3 regions of the Escherichia sp. B1147 genome follow, and region 3 is predicted to be linked to each of the others. Evidence: predicted binding sites of a transcription regulator. Region 3 holds the regulator's gene; each other region holds the start of a gene.
What was found. Region 3 encodes PurR, which represses purine synthesis genes. Its sites were predicted from a motif close to CANGCAAACGTTTGCNTG; they were not measured.
Positions count from the first base shown of each region.

Region 1: a site for PurR is predicted at 2,084-2,101, ahead of rbsD (D-ribose pyranase). Genes of this name have one in related genera too.
Region 2: a site for PurR is predicted at 1,777-1,794, ahead of cvpA (colicin V production protein). Genes of this name have one in related genera too.

Region 1 covers NZ_LFHY01000004.1:7,158-10,444, reverse strand. Annotated here, with positions in the region: gene kup (low affinity potassium transporter Kup) at 77-1,945, shown strand; gene rbsD (D-ribose pyranase) at 2,114-2,533, shown strand; gene rbsA (ribose ABC transporter ATP-binding protein RbsA) at 2,541-3,287, shown strand, end outside.
Region 2 covers NZ_LFHY01000005.1:255,987-259,273, forward strand. Annotated here, with positions in the region: gene folC (bifunctional tetrahydrofolate synthase/dihydrofolate synthase) at 1-848, shown strand, start outside; gene dedD (cell division protein DedD) at 838-1,500, shown strand; gene cvpA (colicin V production protein) at 1,850-2,338, shown strand; gene purF (amidophosphoribosyltransferase) at 2,375-3,287, shown strand, end outside.
Region 3 covers NZ_LFHY01000017.1:124,861-128,147, forward strand. Annotated here, with positions in the region: gene A9180_RS18590 (MFS transporter) at 1-863, opposite strand, end outside; gene A9180_RS18595 (YnhF family membrane protein) at 1,029-1,118, opposite strand; gene purR (HTH-type transcriptional repressor PurR) at 1,416-2,441, shown strand; gene punR (DNA-binding transcriptional activator PunR) at 2,438-3,287, opposite strand, start outside.

The DNA.
Region 1 (3,287 bases), on a different contig from region 3:
AATCGTGCATACTGAACGCTTTTTTGTGGGCCAAGGGACTACGCACACATTTCATATTTCAACGAAAGACTAGTCTATGAGCACTGATAATAAGCAATCGTTGCCCGCGATTACCCTCGCGGCGATTGGAGTTGTCTACGGCGATATTGGTACCAGCCCGTTATATACGCTTCGTGAATGTTTGTCTGGCCAGTTTGGTTTTGGCGTTGAACGCGATGCCGTGTTTGGCTTTCTATCGCTGATTTTCTGGCTGTTAATCTTTGTGGTTTCCATCAAATATCTTACCTTCGTGATGCGCGCGGATAACGCCGGAGAAGGGGGGATTCTGACGTTGATGTCGCTTGCCGGGCGTAATACGTCGGCTCGAACGACCTCAATGTTAGTGATTATGGGGCTGATCGGCGGCAGCTTTTTCTATGGCGAAGTCGTCATAACACCCGCCATTTCGGTGATGTCTGCCATCGAAGGTTTGGAAATCGTCGCCCCGCAACTGGATACCTGGATAGTTCCCCTCTCAATAATTGTTCTCACGTTACTGTTTATGATTCAAAAACATGGCACTGCTATGGTTGGTAAGCTGTTTGCGCCAATCATGCTGACCTGGTTTTTGATTCTGGCAGGGCTGGGGTTACGTAGCATTATTGCTAACCCGGAAGTGCTGCATGCGCTGAATCCGATGTGGGCGGTGCATTTCTTCCTTGAATATAAAACCGTTTCCTTTATTGCATTAGGGGCGGTGGTGCTGTCGATTACCGGTGTCGAGGCGCTGTATGCCGATATGGGGCATTTTGGTAAGTTCCCGATTCGTCTGGCGTGGTTCACTGTCGTATTGCCGTCTTTGACCCTTAACTACTTTGGTCAGGGAGCATTGCTGCTAAAGAATCCGGAAGCGATTAAGAACCCGTTTTTCCTGTTGGCTCCGGACTGGGCGCTGATCCCGCTGCTGATAATCGCCGCACTGGCGACGGTAATAGCTTCGCAGGCGGTTATATCTGGCGTCTTCTCGTTGACGCGTCAGGCTGTACGTCTGGGATATCTGTCGCCGATGCGCATCATTCACACTTCTGAAATGGAGTCAGGGCAAATCTACATTCCGTTTGTGAACTGGATGCTCTATGTCGCAGTAGTGATTGTGATTGTTAGCTTTGAGCACTCCAGTAACCTGGCGGCGGCGTACGGGATTGCGGTGACCGGAACAATGGTACTGACGTCTATTCTTTCGACGACAGTGGCGCGTCAGAACTGGCACTGGAACAAGTATTTTGTTGCGCTGATCCTGATTGCTTTCCTTTGTGTCGATATTCCGCTATTCACCGCTAACCTCGATAAACTGCTTTCCGGCGGCTGGTTGCCATTGAGCCTCGGTACGGTGATGTTTATCGTGATGACCACCTGGAAGAGCGAGCGTTTCCGCCTGCTGCGGCGGATGCACGAACATGGTAATTCTCTGGAAGCGATGATTGCTTCGCTGGAGAAATCACCGCCTGTTCGCGTTCCCGGAACAGCGGTGTATATGTCGCGTGCAATCAATGTCATTCCCTTTGCGCTGATGCATAACTTGAAACATAACAAGGTATTGCATGAGCGGGTGATTCTGTTAACTCTGCGTACCGAAGACGCGCCATATGTCCATAATGTCCGTCGGGTACAGATTGAACAACTGTCGCCCACTTTCTGGCGCGTGGTGGCAAGCTACGGCTGGCGGGAAACACCAAACGTGGAAGAAGTCTTCCACCGCTGTGGCCTGGAAGGGTTAAGTTGCCGGATGATGGAAACCTCATTCTTTATGTCCCATGAGTCGCTGATCCTCGGCAAACGCCCGTGGTACTTACGTTTGCGTGGCAAACTGTACTTGCTGTTGCAGCGTAATGCACTGCGCGCACCGGATCAGTTTGAAATCCCACCAAACCGGGTTATCGAGCTGGGTACTCAGGTCGAAATCTAACGCCAGACGCCTCCTTTCTCCATAAAGGAGGCGTTTTTGTTTTTCATGCTTAATCACGATGTAAAACGTTTCGATGTTGATCACATTTCAGTAACGTTGCGATGGTTTTCTCTGTTCAGTCAGGATTAAACTGCTGGTCAGCGAAACGTTTCGCTGATGGAGAAAAAAATGAAAAAAGGCGCCGTTCTTAATTCTGATATTTCATCGGTGATCTCCCGTCTGGGGCATACCGATACGCTGGTGGTGTGTGATGCTGGTTTACCCATCCCTAAAACGACAACGCGTATCGATATGGCATTAACCCAGGGTGTACCTTCTTTTATGCAGGTGCTGGAAGTTGTTACGAGTGAAATGCAGGTTGAGGCAGCCATTATTGCGGAAGAGATCAAACAACATAATCCGCAACTCCACGAAACGTTGCTCACTCACCTTGAGCAGCTGCAACAACACCAGGGAAACACCATTGAAATTCGTTACACCACGCATGAAAAATTCAAACAACTAACTGCCGAAAGTCAGGCGGTAATTCGCAGCGGAGAATGTTCTCCGTATGCGAATATCATTCTCTGTGCTGGCGTGACGTTCTGAGGCCGTCATGGAAGCATTACTACAGCTTAAAGGTATTGATAAAGCCTTCCCGGGCGTAAAAGCCCTCTCGGGCGCCGCGTTAAATGTCTATCCGGGCCGCGTGATGGCGCTGGTAGGCGAAAACGGCGCGGGTAAATCCACCATGATGAAAGTGCTTACCGGTATCTATACTCGCGATGCCGGTACGCTTTTATGGTTGGGTAAAGAAACGACGTTTACCGGGCCGAAATCTTCCCAGGAAGCCGGAATTGGTATTATCCATCAGGAACTGAACCTGATCCCGCAGTTGACCATTGCGGAAAACATTTTCCTCGGTCGTGAGTTTGTGAATCGCTTTGGCAAAATTGACTGGAAAACCATGTATGCCGAAGCGGATAAATTGCTGGCAAAACTTAACCTGCGTTTTAAAAGCGACAAGCTGGTGGGTGATCTTTCGATCGGTGACCAGCAAATGGTTGAAATCGCGAAGGTATTAAGCTTTGAGTCGAAAGTCATCATTATGGATGAACCGACAGATGCGCTGACTGATACCGAAACCGAATCCCTGTTCCGGGTCATTCGCGAGCTGAAATCGCAAGGGCGCGGCATTGTCTATATTTCCCACCGCATGAAAGAAATCTTCGAGATTTGCGATGACGTTACCGTTTTTCGTGACGGGCAATTTATTGCCGAGCGTGAAGTGGCATCACTGACCGAAGATTCGCTGATTGAGATGATGGTGGGCCGCAAACTGGAAGAGCAGTATCCACACCTG
Region 2 (3,287 bases), on a different contig from region 3:
ATGTGGTGATTCTGGAAGTAGGTCTGGGCGGTCGTCTGGATGCTACTAACATTGTCGATGCTGATGTTGCCGTGGTGACCAGTATCGCGCTGGATCATACCGACTGGCTGGGGCCAGATCGTGAAAGCATTGGTCGTGAAAAAGCGGGGATCTTCCGCAACGAAAAACCGGCAATCGTCGGTGAGCCAGAAATGCCTTACACCATTGCCGATGTAGCACAGGAGAAAGGCGCACTGTTGCAACGTTGTGGCGTTGAGTGGAATTATTCCGTCACTGACCATGACTGGTCATTTACCGATGCTCACGGCACGCTGACGGGGTTACCGTTGCCACTTGTCCCGCAACCGAATGCCGCAACAGCACTGGCGGCACTGCGAGCCAGCGGTCTGGAAGTCAGTGAAAAGGCAATTCGTGACGGTATTGCCAGCGCAATTTTGCCTGGACGTTTCCAGATTGTGAGCGAGTCCCCACGCGTCATTTTTGATGTTGCCCATAATCCTCATGCGGCGGAATATCTTACCGGACGCATGAAAGCGTTACCGAAAAACGGGCGCGTGCTGGCGGTTATCGGTATGCTACATGATAAAGATATTGCCGGAACGCTGGCCTGGTTGAAAAGCGTGGTTGATGACTGGTATTGTGCGCCACTGGAAGGGCCGCGCGGTGCCACGGCAGCACAACTGCTTGAGCATCTGGGGAACGGCAAACCATTCGATAGTGTTGCGCAGGCATGGGATGCCGCAATGGCGGACGCTAAACCGGAAGATACCGTGCTGGTGTGTGGTTCGTTCCATACGGTCGCACATGTCATGGAAGTGATTGACGCGAGGAGAAGCGGTGGCGAGTAAGTTTCAGAATCGGTTAGTTGGCACTATTGTGCTGGTAGCTCTGGGAGTTATTGTGCTTCCAGGGTTGCTTGATGGGCAGAAAAAACATTATCAGGATGAGTTTGCAGCGATCCCGCTGGTGCCGAAAGCGGGCGATCGTGACGAGCCTGATATGATGCCAGCCGCCACTCAGGCGTTGCCGACACAGCCGCCAGAAGGCGCGGCAGAAGAGGTGCGGGCAGGTGATGCCGCAGCGCCTTCGCTCGACCCGGCAACCATTGCGGCCAATAATACCGTGTTTGAACCGGAGCCTGTACCGGTCGCTCCACCGAAACCGAAACCGGTGGATCCGCCTAAGCCGAAGGTTGAAGTGCCGCCCCCGCCGAAGCCAGAAGCGAAGCCGGTTGTTGAAGAAAAAGCAGCGCCGACGGGTAAAGCATACGTTGTGCAACTGGGCGCGCTGAAAAATGCCGATAAAGTGAATGAGATTGTCGGTAAGCTGCGTGGCGCGGGATATCGGGTTTATACTTCGCCGTCGACGCCAGTGCAGGGTAAAATCACCCGTATTCTCGTGGGACCAGATGCCTCGAAAGATAAGCTGAAAGGATCGCTTGGCGAACTGAAGCAGATCTCTGGTTTGAGCGGCGTGGTTATGGGCTACACGCCAAATTAATACGGTTTTGCCTGATGCGACGCTGGCGCGTCTTATCAGACCTGGGCAGGGGTAGACCCGTAGGTCGGATAAGGTGTTCACGCCGCATCCGACAGCCGTTGCCTGATGCGACACTAACGCGTCTTATCAGGCTTGTGCAGGAGCAAAACCGTAGGTCGGATAAGGCGTTCACGCGGCATCCGACAATGATTGCCCGATGCCGCAAAGACATAAAAAGTCGATGGCGTTGAATGTTTTTTCAGCGCCATTTTTATTGATGCGCGGGAAGGAAATCCCTACGCAAACGTTTTCTTTTTCTGTTAGAATGCGCCCCGAACAGGATGACAGGGCGTAAAATCGTGGGACACATATGGTCTGGATTGATTACGCCATAATCGCGGTGATTGCTTTTTCTTCTCTGGTTAGCCTGATCCGCGGCTTTGTTCGTGAAACGTTATCACTGGTGACATGGGGTTGTGCTTTCTTTGTCGCCAGTCATTACTACACTTACCTGTCAGCCTGGTTTACGGGCTTTGAAGACGAACTGGTTCGAAATGGGATTGCCATCGCGGTACTGTTTATCGCAACCCTGATCGTTGGCGCAATCGTCAACTTCGTGATAGGTCAGTTGGTTGAGAAAACCCATCTGACAGGCACCGATCGGGTGCTGGGCGTCTGTTTCGGTGCGTTGCGCGGTGTGTTGATTGTTGCCGCCATACTCTTCTTTCTCGACTCCTTTACCGGAGTGTCGAAAAGCGAAGACTGGAGCAAATCACAGCTGATCCCGCAGTTCAGTTTTATCATCAGATGGTTTTTTGATTATCTGCAAAGCTCGTCAAGTTTCTTGCCCAGGGCGTAAGTGCTCTGAGATGTGGCTTAACGAGGAAAAAGACGTATGTGCGGTATTGTCGGTATCGCCGGTGTTATGCCGGTTAACCAGTCGATTTATGATGCCTTAACGGTGCTTCAGCATCGCGGTCAGGATGCCGCCGGCATCATCACCATAGATGCCAATAACTGCTTTCGTTTGCGTAAAGCGAACGGGCTGGTGAGCGATGTATTTGAAGCTCGCCATATGCAGCGTTTGCAGGGCAATATGGGCATTGGTCATGTGCGTTACCCTACGGCTGGCAGCTCCAGTGCCTCTGAAGCGCAGCCGTTTTACGTTAACTCTCCGTATGGTATTACGCTTGCCCACAACGGCAATCTGACCAACGCTCACGAGTTGCGTAAAAAACTGTTTGAAGAAAAACGCCGCCACATCAACACCACTTCCGACTCGGAAATTCTGCTTAATATCTTCGCCAGCGAGCTGGACAACTTCCGCCACTACCCGCTGGAAGCCGACAACATTTTCGCCGCCATTGCCGCCACGAACCGCCAAATTCGCGGCGCGTATGCCTGCGTAGCGATGATTATCGGCCACGGTATGGTCGCCTTCCGCGATCCTAACGGGATTCGTCCGCTGGTGTTGGGGAAACGTGATATCGACGAGAATCGCACGGAATATATGGTCGCTTCCGAAAGCGTTGCGCTCGATACGCTGGGCTTTGAGTTCCTGCGTGACGTCGCCCCAGGCGAAGCGATTTACATCACTGAAGAAGGGCAGTTGTTTACCCGTCAGTGTGCAGACAATCCGGTCAGCAATCCGTGCTTATTTGAGTATGTTTACTTTGCCCGTCCGGACTCATTCATCGACAAAATTTCCGTTTACAGCGCCCGCGTTAATATGGGCACGAAACTGGGTGAGAAAATTGCCCGTGAATGGGAAGATCTGGATATCGACGTGGTTATTCCGATCCCGGAAA
Region 3 (3,287 bases):
CGAGCCAGGAACGGGATCGCCAGCATAATCACCATCAGCAGCAACAAAAAGCCTTTCAGCGTGCCATTAACCGAACGGTCCGCCAGTTTACCGCCGAAATAGTTACCGATAGAAAACCCGACGCCAATCAGTACCAACATTGCCGTTACGAATATCGGTGTCGCGTGGGTGATGCTTTGCAGTACCGGAGAAATATAGGTATAGAGCGTAAACATTGCCCCTGCCCCCAGCACTGTTGTCAGCAATGCCGAAAGCACCTGCGGACGCAACAGGACCGCCAGCTCTTTTTTCACTTCCGGTCGCGCTCCTGCGCCACCTTTTGGTAACGAGAAGAACAGGCTAACCATTGAAATCACGCCCAGCCCCGCCGTTGCCAGAAACGACATCCGCCAGCCAATAGTTTCGCCAAGCCAGGTCGCCGCAGGAACACCGCCAATATTTGCCAGAGTTAAACCCATAAACATAGTGGCGACGGCGCTGGCCTGTTTGTGTTTAGGTACAACGCTTGCGGCCACGACTGAACCCAAACCAAAAAATGCCCCGTGATTCAGGCTGGTCAAAATGCGTGAAAGCATCAGCGTCATATAATCCGGCGCGATAGCAGAAAGCACATTGCCAAGAGTGAATATGGCCATCAGGAAAATAAGCGCACTACGCCGGGCACGGTGAGACAGTAGTAATGTCATCAGCGGCGCGCCAACCATTACGCCAACCGCATAAGCGCTGATAAGCATGCCCGCAGCGGGAATCGAGACATCCACACCGCGCGCAATGACGGGCAATAAGCCCATTGGCGAGAACTCCGTTGTCCCGATACCAAACGCGCCAACTGCCAGCGCCAACAACGGATAGTTAATTTTCATGCCTAATCTCCACCTCTTCGCGTCATTACACGATATTCATCAAAGTGGCGAAAGCATGACAGCAATCACAAAAAATTGAAAATAACAAAAAGAGAAAACACTTTTGCCATTTTGCTAACAAAAGGGAAGAGAGTGCGAGGGAGGATGCGCTCCCTCGAAGGGAAATCAGTGCAGCGCGGCAGTCAAACCTACGGCTACGATCAAACCGAGGACAATAATGGTTGTTACCAGTGAAGATTTAAGGTCGGCACTCATCAAGTTTTCTCCTTTTTTATTACCCTACAAAAAGTGATATTACGCATTTTTACACACTGTGAAGAAAAAATCTCCCGTCATTTATAATGATAAGTGTTTTACCACTTCCCCTTTTCATCAAGATCGGCCAAAATTCCACGCTTACACTATTTGCGTACTGGCCATTAACCCCTTCCTGACGCTCTGTGTCGTTTTTCCGGCGTACCGCAACACTTTTGTTGCGCGTAAGGTGTGTAAAGGCAAACGTTTACCTTGCGATTTTGCAGGAGCTGAAGTTAGGGTCTGGAGTGAAATGGAATGGCAACAATAAAAGATGTAGCGAAGCGAGCAAACGTTTCCACTACAACTGTGTCACACGTTATAAACAAAACTCGTTTCGTCGCTGAAGAAACGCGCAACGCCGTGTGGGCAGCGATTAAAGAATTACACTACTCCCCTAGCGCGGTAGCGCGTAGCCTGAAGGTTAACCACACCAAGTCTATTGGCTTACTGGCTACCAGCAGCGAAGCGGCCTATTTCGCGGAGATCATCGAAGCGGTTGAAAAAAATTGCTTCCAGAAAGGTTACACGCTGATCCTCGGCAACGCGTGGAACAATCTGGAGAAACAGCGCGCCTATCTGTCGATGATGGCGCAAAAACGCGTCGATGGCCTGCTGGTGATGTGTTCTGAATACCCGGAACCGTTGCTGGCGATGCTGGAAGAGTATCGCCATATCCCAATGGTGGTGATGGACTGGGGTGAAGCAAAAGCTGACTTTACCGATGCGGTCATTGATAACGCGTTTGAAGGTGGCTACATGGCCGGGCGTTATCTGATTGAACGCGGTCACCGCGAAATCGGCGTTATCCCCGGCCCGCTGGAACGTAACACCGGTGCAGGCCGCCTTGCCGGTTTTATGAAGGCAATGGAAGAAGCGATGATCAAGGTGCCGGAAAACTGGATTGTGCAGGGTGACTTTGAACCTGAATCCGGTTATCGCGCCATGCAGCAAATCCTGTCGCAACCGCATCGCCCTACTGCTGTCTTCTGTGGTGGTGATATCATGGCAATGGGCGCACTTTGCGCTGCTGATGAAATGGGTCTGCGCGTACCACAGGATGTTTCGCTGATCGGTTATGATAACGTGCGCAACGCACGCTACTTTACCCCAGCGTTGACCACTATCCATCAGCCAAAAGATTCGCTGGGCGAAACGGCATTCAACATGCTGTTGGACCGTATCGTCAACAAACGCGAAGAACCGCAGTCTATCGAAGTTCATCCGCGGTTGATTGAACGCCGTTCCGTGGCTGACGGTCCGTTCCGCGACTATCGTCGTTAATCATCCGTTGCGGGAGTCTCTTCAGGCTCCCGCAACCACTCCTTATTTAGCGTCTCACTATCGCCGAGATACTCCAGCAACCAGGTTAAGGCTGGCGACATATCATTCTGCTGCCATGTCAAACAACATGCCGAATCAGGGAATGGGTTTTCCAGTTCTAATGCTACCCACTTCCCTTCGTTGAGCCAGGGTTTAGCGAAATGCGTCGGCACCATGCCAATGCATAATCCAGCCGAGATACAGGTTGCCGATGATTCCCAGTCAGGCACCACCACCCTTTTTTGGTTATCAAGCAGCCAGGTAATACGTTTGGGCAGCGTACGTGAGGTATCTTCGCGCACCAGCGATGGCCAATTGCGCAACGTATCGTCGCTGAACGGCCCATTCATCGACACAAGCGGATGATGACTGGCAACAACGCAACTCCAGCTCAACATTCCCATATCCCGGAAGGCATAACGGCCCCCGACCGGAATCGCTCGTGTCGCGCCAATCGCCAGCTCCACGCGCCCATCGGAAAGCGCATCCCAGACGCCGTTGAACACTTCCTGAAATACCAGAAGTTCGACATCATCAAAATGGCGATAAAAATCAACGATCATCTGCCGCGTGCGTTCTGGTCTGACAATATTATCTACCGCGATGGCTAACTGACCGCGCCAGCCGTTCGCTATCTGCTGGCATTGCTGGCGAGTGATCTGCATTTTTTTGACAACAGACCGCCCTTCTTTGAGAAACCACACCCCGGCAGCGGTCAGTTCCACATCACGATGTCGACGTTCAAAAAGCGGCACTGCCAGCCACTCTTCCAGTTGACGCACGGTATAGCTGACCGCAGAAGGAACA